Regions from separate parts of the Janthinobacterium sp. FW305-128 genome, predicted to be linked through region 1. Evidence: predicted binding sites of a transcription regulator. Region 1 holds the regulator's gene; each other region holds the start of a gene.
The links. The regulator HrcA, encoded in region 1, represses chaperone genes, less so after heat shock. The targets are predictions, from matches to a motif close to TTAGCACTCNNNNNNNNNGAGTGCTAA.
Positions count from the first base shown of each region.

Region 2: rpoH (RNA polymerase sigma factor RpoH) is a predicted target of HrcA. The motif match lies at 3,290-3,316, and genes of this name have one in related genera.
Region 3: groES (co-chaperone GroES) is a predicted target of HrcA. The motif match lies at 2,264-2,290, and genes of this name have one in related genera.

Region 1 is NZ_JACYMK010000001.1:109,680-114,719, forward strand. It holds gene IGS60_RS00485 (hypothetical protein) at 1-197, opposite strand, end outside; gene IGS60_RS00490 (HAD family hydrolase) at 444-1,169, shown strand; gene hrcA (heat-inducible transcriptional repressor HrcA) at 1,287-2,303, shown strand; gene fur (ferric iron uptake transcriptional regulator) at 2,355-2,786, opposite strand; gene IGS60_RS00505 (outer membrane protein assembly factor BamE) at 2,983-3,624, shown strand; gene dapB (4-hydroxy-tetrahydrodipicolinate reductase) at 3,644-4,453, shown strand; gene IGS60_RS00515 (barstar family protein) at 4,462-4,788, shown strand; gene IGS60_RS00520 (CaiB/BaiF CoA-transferase family protein) at 4,902-5,040, opposite strand, start outside.
Region 2 is NZ_JACYMK010000012.1:71,350-76,389, reverse strand. It holds gene IGS60_RS23055 (cytochrome P450) at 1-897, shown strand, start outside; gene IGS60_RS23050 (antibiotic biosynthesis monooxygenase) at 894-1,241, shown strand; gene IGS60_RS23045 (hypothetical protein) at 1,245-1,697, opposite strand; gene IGS60_RS23040 (hypothetical protein) at 1,875-2,141, shown strand; gene rpoH (RNA polymerase sigma factor RpoH) at 2,231-3,130, opposite strand; gene ftsX (permease-like cell division protein FtsX) at 3,547-4,467, opposite strand; gene IGS60_RS23025 (cell division ATP-binding protein FtsE) at 4,464-5,040, opposite strand, start outside.
Region 3 is NZ_JACYMK010000001.1:813,342-818,381, forward strand. It holds gene groL (chaperonin GroEL) at 31-1,680, opposite strand; gene groES (co-chaperone GroES) at 1,731-2,021, opposite strand; gene IGS60_RS03705 (hypothetical protein) at 2,546-3,292, shown strand; gene IGS60_RS03710 (DUF904 domain-containing protein) at 3,449-3,712, shown strand; gene IGS60_RS03715 (cell division protein ZapA) at 3,712-4,023, shown strand; RNA gene ssrS (6S RNA) at 4,078-4,255, shown strand; gene IGS60_RS03725 (EVE domain-containing protein) at 4,346-4,810, shown strand; gene lgt (prolipoprotein diacylglyceryl transferase) at 4,820-5,040, opposite strand, start outside.

The DNA.
Region 1 (5,040 bases):
ACCAGCTTGGTGAAAACAAAGGAAGTCTGGCCTGAGGTGACAGGCAGGCGTTCGCCGTTATTCAGCAGAATCAGGCCATCTTTTGCCAGATTGACGACTTGGCCGCTCAGATACAGATTGCCGCCGCTGCCGCCGCAGGCCGCCAATGTGACGGCGCAAGCCGCCGCCAGCATCGAGCGCAGGTACAAATTTTTCATACATTCTCCAAAACGAATTAGGTTGGGTAGCGCAACGCGGACGCTGGCGCCGCATTGGAATGGCGCCTATTTTAGTCTATCTGGCAAGCCGGATGATCTTGCCTTGTATCACCCTGTAACAATTTTTCGCCGGGAAGCGCCGGCCCGGCCCCATTTCATGGGGGCGCCGCCATGCCGGCGGCGGCGATCGGTGCGACAATAGCTGCGGGCTGCGCACCGTGACGCGGCATCTATATAGTGAGTTCCATGTATCTTGCCCCTGTAAAACCTGCCGTGCCGCCCAAGGCCATCCTCTTCGACCTCGACGATACCTTGTGGCCCATCGCGCCCGTGATTGCCGCCGCCGAAACCCTGCTGCACGACTGGCTGGCCACGCATGCGCCCAAGGTGGCGCAGCAGTTTTCCATCGAGCTGTTGCGCCAGCACCGTCTGGCCATGCTCAATGAACAACCGCATTTCCATGGCAATTTGATCGAGCTGCGCCGCGCGGGCTTGCTGACCGCCTTCGAGGCCGCCGGCGAAGATCCCGCCCTGGTCGACGGCGCCATCGCGCAGTTCCTGGCCGCGCGCCATCGCGTGCAGCCGTATGACGATGTCTTGCCCGGCCTGGCCTGGATGGGGCAGCGCATGCTGGTCGGCTCTATCTCGAATGGCAATGCGGACCTTGAAATTATCGGCCTGGCGCAGCATTTTAAAGTGTCGATTGCCGCCAGCGATTTTGGCGTCGCCAAGCCTGACGCCAGCATCTTCCTGGCCGCTTGCGCCGCGCTGGGCGTGGCGCCGCATGAGGCCGTGTATGTCGGCGACGATCTGTATTTCGACGTGACGGGGGCGCAAGGGGCGGGCATGCGTGCCGTCTGGATGAACCGCAAGGGCAGCGATGCCCATTTGGCCGCCGGCGTGCAGCCCGACGCCATCTGCGCCAACTTTGATGAATTGCTGCTGTGGCTGCAGGGGCAGCTGGAAGATTGATCGCCGTCGGACGGGCGAACGTGCATAATAGGCGCTGTTGATGCACGTTCGGCCGCTTTCGTTGCCGCTTGCTTAACAATATGCTTGTTTAAAGAATATTTGCTTACCTAAGACACCATGCAACTCGATACACGTGCCCAAACACTGCTGAAAGCCCTGGTCGAGCGATATATCGCCGACGGCCTGCCGGTCGGTTCGCGCGCCTTGTCGAAAATTTCCGGCCTCGACCTGTCGCCGGCCACGATCCGCAACATCATGGCCGACCTGGAAGAGCTCGGTTATGTGTCCAGTCCGCATACTTCGGCCGGACGCATCCCCACGCCGCGTGGCTACCGCATCTTTGTCGACACCTTGCTGACCGTCCGGCACCTGGACGAGCACATGGTGGAGTCGCGCATGCGCCTGCAGACGCCGCAGCCGCAAAAAACCATCGCCAACGCGGCGCAGATGCTGTCGTCGCTGTCGCAGTTCGCCGGCGTCGTGCTCAGCCCGCGCCGCGAATCCGTGTTCCAGCAAATCGAATTCCTGCGCCTGTCCGAAAAGCGCATCCTGCTCGTCATCGTCGCTCCCGGCGGCGATGTGCAGAACCGTTTATTGCTGACGGAGGCCGACTATACGCCGGCGCAACTGGTGCAATCGGCTAATTACATCAACCAGAATTATGGCGGCCTGTCGTTCGACGCCGTGCGCGTGCGCCTGCAAGGCGAGCTGCGCCAGTTGCGCGACGACATGGGCAGTTTGATGCAGGCGGCCGTAGAAGCGGGCAGCGAAGCGATGGCCGACCATAGCGACGACATGGTCATTTCCGGCGAGCGCAACTTGCTCAGCGTGAGCGATCTGTCATCGAATATGCATTCGCTGCGCCAGATGTTCGACATGTTCGAGCAAAAGACGGGCTTGATGCAGCTGCTCGACGTGTCGAGCAAGGCGACGGGCGTGCAGATTTTCATCGGCGGCGAATCGAACCTGGTGCCGATGGATGAGATGAGCGTGGTGACGGCGCCGTATGAAGTCAACGGCAAGATCGTGGGAACGTTGGGAGTGATCGGACCGACGCGCATGGCTTACGAGCGCGTTATCCCGATCGTCGACATCACGGCCAAGCTGCTGTCGAGCGCGCTCAGCCATCATTGATGCGGTTCAATGCTGCGCCGGCCGGCCCCTTGCGGGAACGGCCGGCGTGGGTCAGGCTGTTTTGTGCGGGCAAGCTGTCTTGGTGCAGTTGCCGTAGATGGCCAGGGCGTGTTCGGCGATCTTGAAGCCGCGCTCTTCGGCCACTTTTTGCTGGCGGATTTCGATTTCTTCGTCGAAGAATTCTTCGACCCGGCCACAGTCGAGGCACACCAGGTGGTCGTGGTGGGAGCCTTCGTTGAGTTCGAAAATCGCCTTGCCGGTTTCAAAATGGTTGCGGTTAAGCAAGCCGGCTTGTTCGAATTGCGTGAGGACACGGTAGACAGTTGCCAAGCCGACATCCATATTGTCGGCCAGCAGAATCTTGTAGACGTCTTCCGCAGTCAGGTGGCGTACCGGGCTACTCTGGAAGATATCGAGTATCTTCAGCCGTGGCAGGGTGGCTTTCAGGCCGCTTGCCTTGAGATCACTAGGATTGTTACTCATGTTTGTTGCTCGTATGTGGGTCAGGTGCTTTATCATATAGCGTTTTGTCGGGGAGTGCCAAAATATGCTTTTTTTTGGCGGGCCGGTCACTCCTGGCGTTTTGTTCATCCAATTGAGGTCATTTATGCGCGTAACCCCGGCTGTATTGCCATCTCTCTGGCACCGTATTTCATTTCGAGCACCAGTCGTGGCAGGCATGGTCTGTGTCGCGCTGGCCGTGTCCGGCTGCGCCAACCGTGGCATTCTTGGCGAAAAGCCGGCAGCTGCTCAAAAAGAAGGCAAGGAACTGGTTCCCGAACAGGGCGCACAAACGACCACCATTACGCCGCTGCAAAAATTCATGTGGTTTTTCTCGCCCTACCGTCCTGACATTCAACAAGGCAACTTTGTCTCCGAAGAGATGCTGGCCCAGTTGAAAGTAGGAATGACGCGCGACCAGGTGCGTTTCGTCCTCGGCACTTCGCTGCTGACCGATATCTTCCATGCCGACCGCTGGGATTATCCATTCCGTCTGGCGCGGGGCAGTGGCGAAACCACTAGCAGCCGCGTGGTCGTGTACTTCGGCAAGGATGGCAAGGTTGAACGTTTCGAAGGCGGCAACTTGCCGACGGAGAAAGAATATATCGACCGCATCGCCGGTCCGTCGCCATTCGCCAAGGTCGCCAAGGCTGACGTGCCTGCCGCCGTCGTGCCATCGCCCGTGGCGCCGAGCGCCGTGCCGGTACCGGCCGATGCCGCTCCTGCCATTCCTGTGAGCAAGCCTGACGTTGCACCAGCACCAGCAACGGCGCCTGCCGCCGAGCCAGCACCGACGCCTGCCGCCGAACCCACCAAATAAGTTGTTGTAAGAGAATAAAATGACTGAACTGAAAATTGCCATCGCTGGCGCCAGCGGCCGCATGGGCCATATCCTGATCGAAGCGGTCAGCAACGCGCCCGACGCCGTGCTGACCGGCGCCCTCGACCGCGCCGGCTCGCCGAGCGTCGGGCAGGATGCCGCCGCCTTTCTCGGCAAGCCTGCCGGCGTGCTGATCGCGTCGGACCTTGCCGCCGGCCTGGCCAATGCCGATTACCTGATCGACTTCACGCGCCCCGAAGGCACTTTGCAGCACCTGGCGTATTGCGCCGAGCATGGCATCAAGATGATCATCGGCACCACCGGTTTCGATGACGCGGGCAAGGCCGCCATTGCCGCCGCCGCCGAAAAGACGGCCATCATGTTCGCGCCGAACATGAGCGTGGGCGTGAATGTCACCATGAAGCTGCTGGAACTGGCCGCGAAAAGCCTGTCCGAAGGCTACGACATCGAAATCATCGAAGCGCATCACCGCTTCAAGGTCGATGCGCCGTCGGGCACGGCCCTGCAAATGGGTGAAGTGGTGGCCGGCGCCCTGGGCCGCGACCTGAAGGAATGCGCCGTGTACGGCCGCGAAGGTGTGACGGGCGAACGCGATCCGTCGACCATCGGCTTTGCCACCATCCGCGGCGGCGATATCGTCGGCGACCATACGGTGCTGTTTGCCGGCATCGGCGAGCGCATCGAGATCAGCCACAAATCGAGCAGCCGCGTCACCTACGCCCACGGCGCCCTGCGCGCCGCGCGTTTCCTGGCCGATAAGCCGACGGGCCTGTTCGACATGCAGGATGTGCTGTCGCTGAAGAACTGAGGAGTACCATGGCCACTGCCCTCCTGAATGGAAAAGACATCACCGATGAAGCGAGCTTTCACGCACAATGCGTGCAAGCCTTCGGTTTCCCCGAGTTCTACGGCAACAGCATGGATGCCTGGGTCGATTGCCTCAGCTACCTGCGCGACGATGAAAACATGACGCAGTTCCGTTTGAAACCGAACGAAGTGCTGGACATCGTGGTGCAGGACGCCGACGCGATGAAGGCGCAAGTGCCTGATTTGCTGGAAGAAATCACGTTTTGCATCGCCGGCATCAATGAGCGCTATGACGATTATGGTGAAAAACCGGCATTGAAACTGGTACTCAAGTGAATGGAATCGTAGGTCGGATTAGGCCCTGCGGGCCGTAATCCGACAACATTGTTGGCTGTGCAGGTCGGATTACGCGCAAGCGCCAATCCGACCTACGTCCAGACGACCAACATTTACACCACCTTGCGCTCACGCAAGCCGTCAATCTCCGCACCGTCCAATCCCAGCCACTGCTGCAATACCTCGTCCGTATGCTGCCCCAGCAAGGGCGGCGGCAAGCGGTATTGCACCGGCGAGCCGGACAGGCGCACG
Region 2 (5,040 bases), on a different contig from region 1:
CCGTGCGGCGCCATCTTTGCCGAACTGGTGCGCATGAACGAGGGCGAGCGGCATGCCGTACCGAAACAGGTGCTGGCGCGCGCGCTGGGCCAGGTGGACCTGGCGCGCCTGCATGGACGGGTGATGCAGATTGCCGGCGACCGCGTTCCCGACAGCGCCGCGCAGCTGAACGAGGCGATTGTTGAGCTGCCCCTGTTCGCCATGGCGGACTTGCTGGGCTTTGCGCCAGCGCAATGGCCGGCGCTGGCCGCCTGGACGCGCGACTTTGTCGCCTGTTTGTCGCCGCTGAGCAATGGGAAAGAATTGGCCGGCGCGCAGCAAGCGGCCGATGCCTTGCTGCACGGTTTTACCGTATTGCTGCGCGAGGCGGATGCCTTGCCCGGCAGCTTGCTGCACGACATCGTGACCGGGGCGTATGCCGTCGGCTGGCAGGCGTCTGGCGGCGTGCTGGCCAACCTTGTGGGCTTGCTGTTGCAGACGTGTGACGCCACGGCAGGTCTGCTGGGCAATGCCACGGTCGCTTTGTGCACGCAGCCGCAGTTGTTCGCGCAACTGCGCGCCGCACCCCAGCGATGGCCGGCTTTGCTGCGCGAGGTCAGCCGGCATGACCCCGCGATCCACAACACGCGCCGCTACACGGGCGATGCCGTGGAATTGCCCGGCGTGCGCATACCGGCCGGGCAGACGATCATCGTCGTGCTGGCCAGCGCCGGCCAGGCGGAGTCGGGTTTTGGCCATGGCCGCCACGCCTGTCCGGGCCAGTCCATCGCGCAGACGATTGCCACGGCATGCCTGCAGGCATGGGCCGACGGGCTGGAAGACATGCCGCTGGCCTGGTCGTACCGGTCTTCGCTGAATGCCCGCATCCCCGTTTTCAACACTGGAGAAAGAGCATGATTGCCGTGATTTTCGAAGTCTGGCCCAGCGCCGAAGGACGCCAGCAGTATCTGGACCTGGCGGCCGCGCTGCGTCCCTTGCTCGCTGAAGTCGATGGATTCATTTCCATCGAGCGCTTCAGCAGCCTGAGCGAGCCAGGCAAACTGCTGTCGCTGTCTTTCTTTCGCGACGAAGCGGCACTGGCGCAGTGGCGGCAGCTGGAAGCGCACCGCGCGGCGCAATCGGCGGGCCGGCATGGCGTGTTCGACGATTACCGGCTGCGCATCGCCGGCGTGGTGCGTGATTACGGTATGCTGGAGCGGCAACAGGCGCCGACCGACAGCCGCCAGCGCCACGATGTCTGATGCTTAGCGGGGCAGGGCACCCTGCGTGATTTTTACCTTGACCCGGTAGGTGGGCGCGGCTGCGTCCAGGGCGGGCGGCGTGGCCGGATCGACGTCGAGCAGGGTGAACGTCAGGTGGTTGACGGTCACGGAGCTGGCGGCGCCGGGCATGGACTCGGACAAGACGATATCGGTGGCGCCCGCGCTGTTGAGCAAACTGAAACTGTAGCTGACGTAGCCTTTCCACACGCACACGGCGCCCTTGCGGCAGCGGCTGTCGTTGACGCGCTCGAGTTTCAGGGTATCGGTGGCCGTGATGGCGACCTGTTCGCCCGGCGAGAGCACGTGGGTGACGCTGCGCGGCGTGTTTTCCGCGTCGCCGGCGCTGCCAGCCGCGCCGCAGCCCGCCAGCACGGCCAGGCAGGCGATGAACAAGGGTAACAACCACGTTCGGTACGATTGATGTAGATAGTGCATGTTTTTCCTTTCAGGTAGAGCGTCCCGGCGTGGCGTCCACGCGTGGGATGAAAATGATAATAACAAAATGATATTTTTCTGGCGCACTATTGGCGCGCTGCCGATGAATTGACGCGCCGGCCACGCGGCGCGCCGATTACTGCGTAGAATGGCTGTTTTGAAAATCAGGAAACAACCATGAAAAAAACCGACCTGGCCAAAAGCGATGCCAAGAAACTGATGGGAAAGATGAATGTTCCCGGCGCCGGTGCATTCGGTAAGGAAGCGGTGGTCGTCGACCGCCGCGAGCAGCGCAAGCGCGATCAGGCGCTGGGCCTGGTGCCGTTCGCCGTCAAGCTGAACAGCGATCTGGTGTTGCAATTGCAGACCCTGGCCAAGGAGCGCGGCGCGGATCTGAATGAATTGGTCGCCGAGCTGATCACCAAGGGCTTGGTTGCAGCATAAAGGCTGACAATGTTTATCTGTTGATAAATATCATTTATAAAACTAAAAGGCGCCTTGCGGCGCCTTTTGCATTGCGGCATTGCTTTCGATTACACGTAGGCCGCCAGGGCGCCCTTCATTTTCTTCAGCGCCGCCACTTCGATCTGGCGGATGCGCTCGGCCGATACGCCGAACTCTTCCGCCAGCGCGTGCAGCGTGGCGCCGGAACCGTCGTCGTTGGCCAGCCAGCGCGCTTCGATGATGCGGCGCGAACGGGCGTCCAGCTTCGACAAGGCCGTTTCCAGGCCTTCCGATTGCAGGCGCGTCACTTGTTCCGCTTCCAGTACCTTGGTCGGCTCGCTTTGCTCCGACGACAGGTAGGCGATCGGCGAAAACTTGTCGTCTTCATCGTCGGTCGGCGACTCCAGCGCGATGTCGCGGCCGCTCAAGCGCGTTTCCATTTCGATCACTTCTTCGCGCTTCACGTCGAGCAGCTTGGCCAGCGCATCGATCTGTTTCGGCGTCATCGCGTCGAGGCCCGTCTTGTGGCTGCGCAGGTTGAAGAACAGCTTGCGCTGTGCCTTCGTCGTCGCAACCTTGACCAGACGCCAGTTTTTCAGGATGTACTCGTGCATCTCGGCTTTCACCCAGTGCATGGCGTACGACACCAGGCGCACGCCCTGGTCGGGATCGAAGCGTTTCACGGCTTTCATCAAGCCGATATTGCCTTCCTGAATCAGGTCGGCGTGCGGCAAGCCATAGCCCAGATAGCCGCGGGCAATCGAGACCACCAGGCGCAGGTGCGACAGCACCAGTTCTTGCGCGGCGGCCAGGTCATTTTTTTCACGCAGGCGTTTTGCCAGCGAAATTTCTTCGTCATGGGTCAACATGGGCAGACGGTTCACGGCCGAAATATAGGCGTCGATATTGCCCAGATTGCCAGTGAACCCGAGGCCCAGCGCATTACTTTTGGTCGGAACCAATGCGGATGTTGCGGACATCATAGTCATGTTTTCTCCCTCGTAGTCTTGCTGTGTTCCAGTTGGCCACATCACACGATGTGGCCTGATTGTCTGTTCTGTTTTGCGTATTCGGTCTTGCACTTTGCAGATCGCGGCACCATCTTCATCTGGCGTCCATGGCGGTTCTGCTGTTGGTATGTCCCTATATTAGCACTCTCTGCCTGAGAGTGCCAATCAGCACATTTAATCGTCCTGATAGCCTAAATACTATGGCGAATGAATGCTTGATAAATATGTCTGAACAGCGATCTGAACAGCACTGCAGGCCGCTTCACGACAACATGGCTAGTCTACGGCCTCTGGCTGAAGCGAGCCTTAAGAATACTTGCTAAATATCAAGATAACAGCAGATGGGGATGGCGAGGCGCATGGCGGCGCCAGGAGCGCCGCCATGGAAAGGAAGGTCAGTTCAGGCGCGCCAGGTGGCGCTGTACGCAGAGGAAGGCGCCGATCAGGCCCAGGCCGGCGCTGACGGCCAGCAAGCCGGCCATCGGCAGCGGCGCCAGCGGCACCAGCTGAAATTCGGACGCATACAGGCGTGCAAACTCGGCAATCGCGGTATTGAGCGGCTGCAAGGCCAGCGCCACGGCGCCCAGCGCCAGCGCACCGGCGCACAGGCCCAGCAGGGCACCCGTGTAATAGAAGGGGCGGTGGATGAAAGTATCGGTGGCGCCGATCAGTTTCGAGATGCTGATTTCATCGCGCTGCTGCATCACTTGCAGGCGGATGGTATTGAAGACCACGGCGATGACGGCCACGCCCAGGGTGATGGCCAGCAATAGCAGCACCAGGCGCAGCACGCCCAGCAGGGCCGCCAGACGCTTGACCCAGGCCGAATCGACTTGCGCCGATTCCACGCCCGGCAGGTGGCGCAGCTGTTCCGCCACGGCATCGACATCCTGCGCTTCGCTGGCGCTGCTGAAGGCGTCGAGTTTCAGCACATAGCTGTCGGGCAGGGGATTGTCGCCCAGGGTGCTCAGTACGTCGGCCAGGCCGTTCTTGTTCTTCAGCGTATCGAGCGCCTGTTCGCGCGGGATGAAGACGATCTTTGCCTTTTGCTCGCCGACGATCTTGCGCATGGCGCTGGCCAGGGCCACGGCTTGCTCGCGCGGCGTGTCGATCTTCAGGAAGACGCTGATTTCCGGGTCGACGGACATCTGTTCCGACATGGGGCGCACATTGTCGAGCATGGTCAAGCCGGCGAACGGCAGCGACAGGGCGATGGCGACGACGAGCACGTTCAGTAAAAAGCCGCCTGGCGACTTGCGTAAGTGAATCAGCGCCGAGCCGAGGGCGAAGCGGTGTTGGCGGAACCAGCCTCTCATGCCTGTTCTCCCTGCGCATCGTCCTGGTCGGGGGCGGGCGCGAAATCGGGATCGGGCGGCGCGAAGACGGGCGCCTGCGTGGCCTTGTCGATGGCGACCAGCTGGCCGTTCTTCAGGTGGATCACGCGGGCGGCGGCGTCGAGCATCTGTTCGTCATGGCTGGAAATGAGGCAAGTCACGCCCACCGAGTGGAATGCTTTGAGGGCGTCGAGCACCTTGTTGGCGCTGGCGCGGTCCAGGTTGGCTGTCGGTTCGTCGGCCAGGATGATCTGCGGCCGGTTGACGATGGCGCGCGCGATCGATACGCGCTGCTGCTCGCCGCCCGACAGCGACAGCGGACGCGCCATGGCGCGGTCCAGCAATCCCACCTTGTCGAGCGCGGCGCGCGCGCGCTGCTCGGCGGCAACTTTATGCGCGCCGACGACGAGCAGCGGCAGCATGACGTTGGCCAGGATGGAGCGGTCGTTCAGCAGTTTTTGCTGCTGGAAGATCAGGCCCATGTTACGGCGCAAAAACGGCACGCCGGCCGGCTTGATCTTCGCCATGTCCTGGCCATTGACGATCAGCTTGCCC
Region 3 (5,040 bases), 700 kb from region 1:
CGCCGTCGCCTGCGCGCGCGGCCGCCTGGATTACATCATGCCGTCCATGCCGCCCATGCCGCCCATACCACCCATGCCGCCGCCCATGCCGCCGGCTGCCTTGTCGTCAGCGATTTCGCAGACCATGCAGTCGGTCGTCAGCATCAGCGAAGCGATCGAAGCGGCGTTTTGCAGCGCCGAACGGGTCACTTTGGCTGGGTCCAGAACGCCCATTTCCACCATGTCGCCATACGTGCCGTTGGCAGCGTTGTAGCCGTAGTTGCCCGCGCCAGCCAGGACGGCTGCCACGACGACCGAAGCTTCTTCGCCGGCGTTTTGCACGATCATGCGCAGTGGCTCTTCCATTGCGCGCAGGACGATCTTGATACCAGCGTCTTGATCAGCATTGTCGCCCTTGACCGTGATGTTGGCGCGTGCGCGCAGCAGGGCTACGCCGCCGCCTGGCACGATGCCTTCTTCCACGGCAGCGCGGGTGGCGTGCAGTGCATCTTCAACGCGGGCTTTCTTCTCTTTCATTTCGACTTCGGTGGCTGCGCCAACCTTGATCACGGCAACGCCGCCAGCCAGTTTGGCCACGCGCTCTTGCAGTTTTTCACGGTCGTAGTCCGAGGTCGCTTCTTCGATCTGTACACGCACTTGTTTCACGCGTGCTTCGATCGAGGCAGCTTCGCCGGCGCCATCGATGACGATGGTGTTTTCCTTGCCCACTTCGATGCGTTTCGCCTGGCCCAGTTCGGCCAGGGTCACTTTTTCCAGGGTCAGGCCGACTTCTTCAGCGATCACCTGGCCGCCCGTCAGGACAGCGATGTCTTCCAGCATGGCTTTGCGGCGGTCGCCGAAGCCTGGTGCTTTCACTGCGCAGGTTTTCAGGATGCCGCGGATGTTGTTCACAACCAGGGTAGCCAGCGCTTCGCCTTCGATGTCTTCCGCGATGATCAGCAGTGGACGGCCAGCCTTGGCGACTTGTTCCAGTACCGGCAGCAGGTCACGGATGTTCGAGATTTTCTTGTCGCACAGCAGGACGAATGGGCTGTCCAGGACGGCAACTTGCTTCTCTGGGTTGTTGATGAAGTATGGCGACAGGTAGCCGCGGTCGAACTGCATGCCTTCAACGATGTCCAGCTCGTCGTTCAGCGACTTGCCGTCTTCTACCGTGATGACGCCTTCTTTGCCGACTTTTTCCATCGCTTCAGCGATACGCTCGCCGATCGAGTAGTCCGAGTTCGCCGAGATCGCGCCAACCTGGGCGATTTCCTTGGTCGTGGTGCAAGGACGGGCGATTTTCGCCAGTTCTTCGACGGTCGCTGCAACAGCTTTGTCGATACCGCGCTTCAGGTCCATCGGGTTCATGCCGGCGGCAACGAACTTCATGCCTTCGCGCACGATGGCTTGTGCCAGTACGGTCGCGGTGGTGGTGCCGTCGCCGGCGTTGTCACTGGTGCGGGAAGCCACTTCCTTGACCATTTGCGCGCCCATGTTCATGAGCTTGTCTTTGAGTTCAACTTCTTTCGCTACCGACACACCATCCTTGGTGACGGTAGGGGCGCCGAACGAGCGCTCCAGCACGACGTTGCGGCCTTTCGGGCCCAAGGTGACTTTGACTGCGTTGGCGAGGATGTTGACGCCTTCGACCATCTTGGCGCGCGCTGCGTCGCCGAATACTACTTCTTTAGCTGCCATGTTCAATTCTCCTGAGTTTCGGGATGTATCTGTCTACAACGTGGAAACAATTACTTGACGACGATCGCCATGATGTCTTCTTCGCGCATGACCAGCAGCTCATCGCCGTCAACTTTGACGGTTTGGCCGGCGTACTTGCCGAACAGGACGCGGTCGCCCACTTTGACATCCAGAGGACGGACTTTGCCGTCGTCGAGAATCTTGCCATTGCCTACGGCAAGGACTTCGCCTTGATCCGGTTTTTCAGCAGCTGCATCAGGAATGATGAGGCCGGACGCAGTCTTGGTTTCCTGGTCGAGGCGTTTGACGATGACGCGATCGTTCAATGGGCGCAGATTCATACAAAACTCCTTAAAGTTCAATGGATAGGTGTTGCTAAATGAATACATGCCTGGCACAGCGCCAGGCGTGCTTTCAGTGACCGCCGTTGAAAGCAGCCCGCAACGGTCAAGCAAACCCCATGGCATCGGGTGCATGCCGGCGCTGGGCAGTGGTGGCATCGCGGCGTCGCCCGCCGCGTAGCGTTCCCTGCTGTTGCCCGGCAGACACCATCATGTCTTGAGGATTGCTACGAAAGAGTTTGTTAGCACTCTCTACTAACGAGTGCTAATTATAGGGACGGTAGGGGGCTTATTCAAGGGCTTATTCTCCGGGAAGATAAGCTTGGACGTTCTACGCAGCCTGCATTTACGCAGGGTTTGCGCAAACGCAAGCCTCGTTCCCGGGCGTCAGCAACAGGCGCGACTCTAGCATGCCCATCAGGCGAACGGCGTTCCTGTACGCACAGGAAACAGAGTTTTGCTATGGACTTTGATAAGATGATTGCAATTGCATATCAATATTCCCCTGTACCAGAAAGCACACCATGCCATCGACTCTTTCCCGTCCCGCCCTGCGCCTGCTCGGTGCCGCCCTCGTCGGCCTCGCCTGCCTGGGCAATGCCGCCGCGCAAACGCCCACGATTCTCGACGAGATCACCGTGGCGACCCTGACGCCGCTGGAAAAGGACATGCTGCTCAACGAGCTGTTCAACGACCTCAACAAGGACGACGACGACCAGGAAGCGCATGTGTGGGACAACGGCGGCGACCGTGGCGTGCGGGTGAAAGTCACATATAACTTCAGCAACTCCGGCATGACGGAACACAGCCTGAAGGCGCACATCTGCCGCGACCTGAAATTCGTCGTCACGGCGGGCGACAAGTCGCAAGACCTGAGCCGCCGTACGTGTTCGCAGAACAGCGGCCGTTGGGATGTGCAGGGCAAGGACCCGGCGCCCGTCGTGTATCCGCCCTTCCTGTCCGACGTGACCATCGCCAAGCTGAATGCTAAGGAACAGAAATCCTTGCTGACGGCCGCCGTGCGCACCCTGAAAGATGAAGAGGATGGCAAGACCCGTGAATGGAGCAACAAGGGGCTGGGCAATGCCGTGCCCTTGCGCGTCACTTTGACGCCCTCGCGGACGGACGCCAAACCTGGCAGCTACCACCGTACTTGCCGCGACTTGACGATGGTGCTTGACGGCAAGAGCGGCAAGCAGGAATTGACGCGCCGCTCGTGCGAAAACCGCTATGGCGGTCTCGATATCGAACCCGATTACGTCGACGAGTAAAGCGCTGGCATCGCGGCGCCGGCGGATGCGTGCAGATGGCGAAAAGCGCCGGAAAAAGCGTGTATTTCACGGCAACTGACCTGCATTGATGTAAATATGTGTGACAGCGGCGTGATTCGATTGACGCCCATGGAGCGTCCGCCCTATAGTGGCGGGATGATTTCCGAATTCAACGAATTATCCGACAAAATAGGCCTGCTGGCCGAAATGACCCATGCGCTGCGTCGTGAAAACGCGCAACTGCGCAAGGACAATGCCGCGCTGGCCGCCGAGAACGCCCTGTATGTGCAGCGCATGCGCGAGGCGCAGGAGCGGGTGGAAGCGTTGCTGGAAAAAATTCCCGAACTGGTGCAAGCCGGCCTGGAGCAAGCCGCTTCGGAGGCGGGCGCCTATCTTGCCGAGAACGAGAAGGAAGCGTAATGCCGCGTGTCGATGTCAATATCATGGGCCAGTCCTACAGCATGGTCTGCCGCGACGGCGAAGAGCGCGCGCTGCGCGAAGCGGCGATCTATCTCGATAGCAAAATGAAAGCCATCCGCGACGCGGGCAAGGTCAAGGGCAATGACCGCATCGCCGTGCTGGCCGCGCTGGGCGTGGCCGCGGAATTCCTCTCCGTGAAGTCGCCGCAAGGTCCGCTGTCGGAGCTGACGATCCTGGAAGTGAAGCAAAAGATCTCGGCCATGCACACAGTATTAGATAGCGCATTGACGCCCCAGGAAAACCTTTTTTAAGCGGACACGGTACGATTTGTCTTTGCGATGCGCGATCAAAGGAGTAAACTTGGGTCTACCCTGCGGTGTTCGCGATTGCCATATATTCCTTGAACCATTTATGCGCATCGGTTGCGAATTTTGTTTGATGGGAGTGAGCGTCGCTCGTTCGACGAACCCGAAATTGAACTAACGTGACCACCTTGAACCGTTTGGTTCGGGATGCCGGCATAGCGGCACAGGCGGGGCCCAATTTGCAGTACATTTGTAAGTACAACTGAAAACGGTTGCCGCATCCTGCGCAACCGTTTTTTTACGTCTGGCGCTTTCACACGGAGTCCGCATGAAACAATACTGGCTGATGAAATCCGAACCCGATGAAGTGAGCATCGACGACCTGATGGCCGCGCCCGGGCACACCATGCCCTGGTTCGGCGTGCGCAACTACCAGGCGCGCAACTTCATGCGCGACGGCATGCAGGTCGGTGATGGCGTGCTGTTTTATCACTCGAGCTGCCCGCAGCCGGGCGTGGCGGGCGTGGCCGAAGTGGCCAGCGGCGCGTATCCCGATCACAGCCAGTTTGAAGAGGGCGGCAAGTATTTCGATGCCAAGGCCACGCAGGAACAGCCGCGCTGGATCAGCGTCGACGTGCGGGGCCTGAAGAAGACGGCGCTGTTGCCGCTGTCCGAGATGCGCCAGATGCCGGAGCTGGAAGACATGCTGCTGCTCAAGAAGGGCAGCCGGCTGTCCATCACGCCGGTAACGCCGGCGCAATGGAAAGTGATTACAGACAGGTTGAAGGCGTAGGCAGCCCGATCAGGCGTCCGCCACGCGGGCCTTGGTGGGCGGCGTACCCATCACCTGGCTTTTATATGCCCACACGAGCAGCGCGATGGCGCCGACGATCATCGGCAAGGACAGCATCTGGCCCGACGTGATCGGCACGCCCAGCCACACGACTTCCCAGTCCGGCGTGCGGAAGTATTCCGTGAAGAAGCGCGCGCAGCCGTACAGCAGGGTGAACATGGCGCCCACGG